One region of the Nocardia brasiliensis ATCC 700358 genome, then DNA from elsewhere that is predicted to be linked to it. Evidence: riboswitches for the same ligand, from Rfam matches in the RefSeq annotation. Region 1 holds a riboswitch; each other region holds the start of a gene.
What was found. Region 1 has a riboswitch for cobalamin ahead of metE (5-methyltetrahydropteroyltriglutamate--homocysteine S-methyltransferase). Riboswitches for the same ligand answer to the same signal wherever they lie in the genome.

Region 1 (2,258 bases):
CCGCAGCGCGTCGTCCAGCCCGGTCTCGACGGCCAGGGTGTAGGGCACGTGCAGCAGCGAGCTCGACGTCGAAACCGCCACCGACCCAGCCGAACCCAGCAGGGTGCCGAGGGTGGTCAGCGACTTGTCGAGGTCCGTGCGCCACACGTTGCGTCCGTCGACCACGCCGGCGACGAGCAGTTTGCTCGAGAGCGCGGGCACCGCCGCGACGTCGGAAACATCGGTGCCGGAGGTGAAGTCGAGCGCGATGCCCTCGACGTCGGTGCTCGCGAGCGCGGTCAGCGCGGCGTCGGGGTGCCCGAAGTAGGTCGCCACCAGGATCGCGGGACGCTCCGCCGAGGCGGTGAGTTCGGCGTAAGTGCTACGCACCAGCTCGATTTCGGCCGCAGTGAGATCGGTGACCAGGATCGGCTCATCGAGTTGGACCCAGCCGAGGCCGGCTGCGGCGAGCTGTGCGAGCAGGTCACGATAGAGCGGCACCAGTTCGGCGAGCCGGTCCAGCGCCGCGCCGCCCGTGGCCTTGGCCAGCTTCAGGAAGGTGACCGGACCGATCACCACCGGCCGGGCCGCGACACCCAGGTCCAGTGCTTCGCGCACCTCGGCCAGGAGCTTCTCCGGGTGCAGCGAGAACGCGGTGTCCGCACCGATTTCCGGCACCAGGTAGTGGTAGTTGGTGTCGAACCACTTGGTCATCTCCAGCGGCTCGACGGTCTCGTTGCCGCGCGCGGCCGCGAAGTACCGATCCAGCGGGTCGGCGATGCCGGCGACCCGCGGTGGCAGCGCGCCGAGCAGTACGGCCGTGTCGAGCACCTGGTCGTAGTACGAGAAGGTGCCGACGGGAATCGAATCCAGGCCTGCCGCTTGGAGTTCGGCAAGCTGGGCCTGCCGCAGCTCGCGCGCGACGGCGTGCAGCTGATCGGCGTCGATCTTGCCGGCCCAGTAGGATTCGGTGGCCCGCTTGAGTTCACGTCGCGGCCCCACCCGTGGTAGCCCGAGAACCGTTGCGGTGAACGGTGTCTGATGTACAACAGTCACGATGTCTCTCCAGTGCTGAGTCGTGGACCATCGCCATACGGGCGGCGCGGTCACCGGCTGACGAGCCGGCCGACCACGAAGGGAGCCCGACACTGCAGCACTGGTGCAACCGCACGCCCAAATCCACGAGGCGGTGGTCGCCGGATACGGCGTACCCGGCACGGCTGGCAGGTCTTCGGACTCACAGGCACCGGCCGTTGTCGGCCGACCTACTAACCGTCGCTTTCCGGGTTGGGGTACCCAGTGCTCGTGACGGCATTCGTTCCTGTTTACCGCTGCGGGACAGTCCCGGATTCCCACCGGGTTCCCTCTCGCCCGGCCCCCCGTTTCCGGGCGGCCGAACTCGGCTCCGTGCGCGTCGTCGGGGCTCCATCTCGCGCGCATCGGTGAACCAGCTGCGCGTACCAGCATAGGCCGAGGCCGCTCGCGGTGGTGTGCCCGGGCGCGTCACCAGGGAGTACCGACAACTGCCTGCCGGAAATCCGGCTGCGGGCGGTGTTGTCGCAGATCGTGCGGGTGCCGTTCACCGGTGGCCTGGTCGCCGAAGAACGCAGGCTGATGTTCGGTCTCGCCGTCGGTCAGTTCCGCGGTGGGCTGCGGCACCGGACCTTGCGCTGGGCATAGCTCGGCGGCGGGCCGGATCTGTGACGGCCCGGTGAACGCAACTTCGCAGCGTTGCCCTGTGCTGTTGTGAAGATCCCTGCGAAGGCTGCATCAGTGTCTGTGAGATGCGCGCAGCCGGGTACCTTAGGCCAATGTTCACGAAAGTCTTGGTCGCCAACCGCGGCGAGATCGCCATCAGGGCCTTCCGTGCGGCCTACGAACTCGGCGTGGGGACGGTAGCCGTCTTCCCGTACGAGGACCGCAACTCGGTCCATCGGATGAAGGCGGCCGAGTCGTACCAGATCGGTGAGCAAGGGCACCCGGTCCGGGCCTATCTCTCGATCGACGCGATCATCGACGCGGCGAAGTCGGCGGGCGCCGACGCGGTGTACCCCGGCTACGGCTTCCTGTCCGAGAACCCGGACCTCGCGGCGGCTTGTGCCCGCGAGGGCATCACCTTCATCGGCCCCTCCGCCGAGGTGCTCGAGCTCGCGGGCAACAAGGCGCGCGCCATCGCCGCCGCCAAGGCCGCGGGCCTGCCGGTGCTGCGTTCCAGCGCGCCGAGCGCGGACGTGGACGAACTGCTCGCGGCCGCGCAGGAGCTGGAGTACCCGATCTTC
Region 2 (2,258 bases), 2.2 Mb from region 1:
TCGGCTCGGGCAGCGCGCGACCACTGAGTTCCTCCGCCCGCGCCACGGTGCGCAGCGACGTGACGGGCATCAGCTCGGGAATGATCGGCTTGGCCCCCTGCTCCGGATCGGCGGCCGCGAGGCGGTCGCGCAGACGCAGGTAATGGTCGACCTCGAAGAACATCTGGGTGATCGAATAATCCGCTCCGGCACGGAGTTTCGCGGCCAGGAACGCGGTGTCGGTGTCCAGGTCGGGGGAGCGGTGGTGCAGCTGCGGGAACGAGGCGACCCCGACGTTGAAGTCGCCGAGATCCCGCACGATCCGCACCAGTTCCTCGGCGTACTCGACTCCCTCGGGATGTTTGTGCCATTCGCCGAGCGGATCGCCCGGCGGGTCGCCACGCAGCACCAGAATGTTGCGGATGCCGTAGTCGGCGTAGGAGCCGACCAGCGCGCGCAGTTCGGCGATGCTGTGCCCGACCGCTGTCAGATGCGCCACCGGCAGCAAGGTGGTCTCCTGCGCCAGCGCGCCGGTGATCCGCGCGGTCCGGTCCTTGGTCGAACCGCCCGCGCCGTAGGTCATCGAGACGAACGCCGGATGCATGCGCTCGAATTCGCGAACCGCGCGCCACAGTCGCGCTTCCCCCGCGGCGTCGCGGGGCGGATTGAACTCCACCGAGAACGGCACCCGCTGCCGCGAGTGCAGGCGCAAGCTCTGCACGACCGACGGCACGCCGCGCACCGCGGGTGCGATGCGAGCGGGAAAACTCTTGTGAGGGTTCAGCATTGATGAACTCCGTGGTAGCGCCCTGTGGCCACCACCCATAATGGGCGAAACGCTGACGGAGCCCTCGAAGCATCAATCCCGTGCCCGGGTCCACTCGGCGTTACGCCCGATCCACGAGGCGACGACCGCCGGATACGGCGTACCCGGCACAATCGGCAGGTCTTCGGACTCATGGGCGCGCCCATTCACCGTTGCGGGACAGTCCCGGATTCGCACCGGGTTCCCTCTCGTCCGGGTTCGCGTGAACGCGGCCCGAACTCGACACCGGCCGGTGGATCAGGGGCTCCTCGACTCCACCTCCGGCGAACCAGTTGTGCTCGCGAATATAAGCGACGACCTCGAGGCGCGCCAAGCGCGCCCGGCCCCACCCACTCCGATTTCTACTTTCGCGACCCCGGTGACCTGGGAGGTCTACCGTAGAGACCAGCAATATTGATCTCTCAGGAGGCTCGTCCCATGACGAGAAAAGTAGCCGACTGCCGTAGGTTCCCCAGCGAAACGAACTGCACGCTCACCATCGCCGGTGAGGAAGACGAAGTCGTGCGAGCCGCCAGCGAGCACGCGATCTCCGTGCATCGGCACGAAGACGGACCGGAGCTGCGCGCGCAGATCCGTGCGTCGCTCGAAGACGAGAAGGTCACCACCTAGATCGTCGGCACCGGCGTCTGGTGGACCGCGGCATTCGGGCCGCGGTGGCGCCGACCGGCGGAGTTTCGACAGCGCGTGCCGCGTGACGGCGATGCGTAGGGTGGACAGTGCGGAACTTGGGAGGTGCCGAGGCGACCGTTCGGGGGTTGATCGGATGGTGAGGCAATGACGAGCACGAGGTTCGACGGCCGGGACATCCCGGCGATCGAGGAATTCCTGCGGGTGGTGACCGCCCCCGGCTTCGCCGGGCCCGCCCCGGATATGGCGGCCGTCCGCCTGGTGCGTACGGTGCTCGAGCATCAGCGCAGCGTTGAGGCGACGACCGTCGCGCTGGGCCTGACCGACCCCGCGGCCGAGTATCTGGCGGCCTGCGTCGACGCCGTCCTGCCCGTCGCCGAACTGCCCGTGCCGGAGCCCGCAATGGTCAGCGCGGCGGCGGATTCGGTGCGGTTGGGGGTGGCGTACATGAAGGCGAACCTGCGTGAAGAGGTCGGGATCGCCGATATCGCCGCGGCCGGGTTCGTGTCGGTGCGATCCATGCAACTGGCCTTCCAGCAGGAATTGCACACCACTCCGATGGCCTATCTGCGCGGCCTGCGACTGCGCGGGGCCCATCAGGAACTCGACAGTTGCGTGCCCGCCGACGGCGCGACGGTCACCGGCATCGCCATCGGCTGGGGTTTCGCGAACTCCGGTCGCTTCGCCGCGTCCTACCGCCGGATCTACGGTCGATCCCCGCACACCACCCTGAACAACTGAGCACATTTCTCCATGGTTGCGCTCGGCCGGCCGCGGCCGCGGGTGGCGGCGAACCGGGTGCGCGGTTCGCCGCCGCGGCATCGGG
Region 3 (2,258 bases), 4.0 Mb from region 1:
CGGATTCGCCGATCGATGCGGTGGTGCGGGTGGGCCGCTCGTTCGGTTCGTCCAAGATCGAGCAGACGCTCACGTTGCGCGCGGGCGCGCGCAGCCTCGACATCGACACCCGCGTCGACTGGTACGAGACCGAGAAATTCCTCAAACTGGCCTTCCCCCTGGACATCCACGCCGACCGCTACGCGTCCGAGACCCAGTTCGGGCACCTGTACCGGCCCACGCACATGAATACCAGTTGGGAATACGCGAAGTTCGAAGCCTGCAATCATCGGTTCGTGCACTTCGCCGAACCCGGCTGGGGTGTCGGGCTGGTCAACGATTCCACCTACGGCCACGACGTCACCCGGACCGTCCGGCCCGACGGCGGGACGACGACAACGGTGCGGGCTTCGCTGTTGCGCGCGCCGCGGTTCCCCGATCCGGAGACCGATCACGGCACCCACGACTTCCGGCACGCTCTGTTGCCGGGCGCCTCGATCGGGGACGCGGTCGCCGCAGGCTATCGCATCAACCTCGCCCGCCCGACCGCCGGCGTCGCCGACCCGGTCGCGCCCCTGTTCACGGTCGACAACGACGCGGTGGTGACCAGCGCGGTCAAACTCGCCGATGACGGCAGCGGCGATATCGTCCTGCGCCTCTACGAAGCGCACGGTGGGCGGGCCGACGCCCTGGTCACCCCGGATTTCGAGACCACCGGCCACCAGGCGTGCGATCTGCTGGAACGGCCGCTGCCGGGCGAAGGTCCGGCACTTGCGGAATCGGGCGGAGTTCGCCTGCGGCTGCGGCCTTTCCAGCTCGTCACGCTCCGCTTCACGCGTCCTGCGGGATAGACCGGGGTGGCCCCGCGCCGGGGTGTAGCGGCGCGGGGCCATCGTGGCTGCCGGTACACGCTCCGGCACGCTCCACGGTAACCCCAAAATATTTATTAGGGAAGCCGAACTCGCCGAGTCGTGGCGAATCCCGAGGTGAAGCTGCGGTTTCGCGGCCCGGGCCTTGTAACGTTCTGATCGGCGTAGGGAACACCGGTGCGAATCCGGGGCTGTCCCGCAACTGTCACCGAGGAGCAAACCGCCAGTTCATGGCCACGACCTGCCCAGGTTGGAAGGCCGGCGGTGCGCGTCGAATCGGGAGCCAGGATACCTGCGCCGCGGTAAGGGACGAACACCACGAGGATGGCGATGCACAACTCCACATCGACCGCGCCCGCATTCGGGCGGCGGCGGTTACTACTGGGTGCGACCGCGCTGGCAGCGGTCGGCGGCGCGTGGGCGCTGACCGGCTGCGATAGCGGCGCGAACCCCGGCGACGCACCCGATGGCCCACCCCGGCCCGGCGGGCGGTTGCGCACGGCGATCGCGGGACGGTCGGCGACCGCCGATGTGCTCGACCCCCATCAAGCGGGCAGTTCGGCGGGCGGCGCGGTCTCCAAGAACGTGTGGGACAAGCTGGTGGCCTACAACAACGACCTCACCCTGCGGTACCGCTTGGCGGAATCGTTGCAGCCCAATGCCGATGGCAGCGAGTGGCGGATCGCCCTGCGTCCGGGCGTGCTCTTCAGCGACGGCACACCTCTCACCTCCCGGGACGTGCTGTGGAGTTTCACGCGCATGCTGGACCCGGCGCGCAAGTCCTCCGGTGACCTCGCCATGGTCGACATGGCCCGGACGCGTGCCGACGGCGATCTCGGCGTGGTGGTGGCGATGAAAACGCCGCTGGCGGACTTCGGTTCGGTGCTGGCGGGCTGGTACTGCTACATCGTCAAGGACGGCACGACCACCTTCGACGAGCGCACCCTGCCGGTGGGCACCGGACCCTTCGCGCTGGTGCGGTGGTCGCCCGGTGACCGAACGCTGTTGCGGCGCAACGAGCGACACTGGGACGGTCCGGCCCTGCTGGACGAGGTGGAGATCATCCAGATCGCCGAGACCGAGGCCAGGGTGAACGCCTTCCTCTCCGATCAGGCCGATGTGGTGCACGAGGTTTCGTACCTGCAGGCCAGCAATCTGTCCAGCGATCCGGACGTCTCGGTGATCGTGCCGCCCGCCGGGTTGATGGGCGCCTTCCAGATGCGGGTGGATATCCCGCCGTTCGACGACGTGCGCGTACGGCAGGCGATGCGGCTGGCGGTGGACCGGCAGGCGATGGTCGACTCGGTGTACTACGGCTACGGCGAAGTCGGCAACGACGTGTACGGCAAAGGCGCGCCCTTCTACGCCGATTCGCTGCCGCAACGCACCTACGACCCGCAGCGGGCCCGT

Region 2: it holds a riboswitch for cobalamin, as region 1 does, so the genes downstream of both, O3I_RS22040 (methylenetetrahydrofolate reductase) here and metE (5-methyltetrahydropteroyltriglutamate--homocysteine S-methyltransferase) in region 1, are expected to answer to the same signal.
Region 3: it holds a riboswitch for cobalamin, as region 1 does, so the genes downstream of both, O3I_RS07640 (ABC transporter substrate-binding protein) here and metE (5-methyltetrahydropteroyltriglutamate--homocysteine S-methyltransferase) in region 1, are expected to answer to the same signal.

Annotation. Positions count from the first base shown of each region.
Region 1 is NC_018681.1:7,140,376-7,142,633, reverse strand. It holds gene metE (5-methyltetrahydropteroyltriglutamate--homocysteine S-methyltransferase) at 1-1,035, opposite strand, end outside; cobalamin riboswitch at 1,185-1,392, opposite strand; gene O3I_RS46885 (hypothetical protein) at 1,531-1,659, shown strand; gene O3I_RS31710 (pyruvate carboxylase) at 1,791-2,258, shown strand, end outside.
Region 2 is NC_018681.1:4,965,891-4,968,148, reverse strand. It holds gene O3I_RS22040 (methylenetetrahydrofolate reductase) at 1-766, opposite strand, end outside; cobalamin riboswitch at 904-1,038, opposite strand; gene O3I_RS22030 (DUF1059 domain-containing protein) at 1,223-1,414, shown strand; gene O3I_RS22025 (helix-turn-helix transcriptional regulator) at 1,580-2,173, shown strand.
Region 3 is NC_018681.1:1,723,390-1,725,647, forward strand. It holds gene O3I_RS07635 (alpha-mannosidase) at 1-830, shown strand, start outside; cobalamin riboswitch at 977-1,159, shown strand; gene O3I_RS07640 (ABC transporter substrate-binding protein) at 1,179-2,258, shown strand, end outside.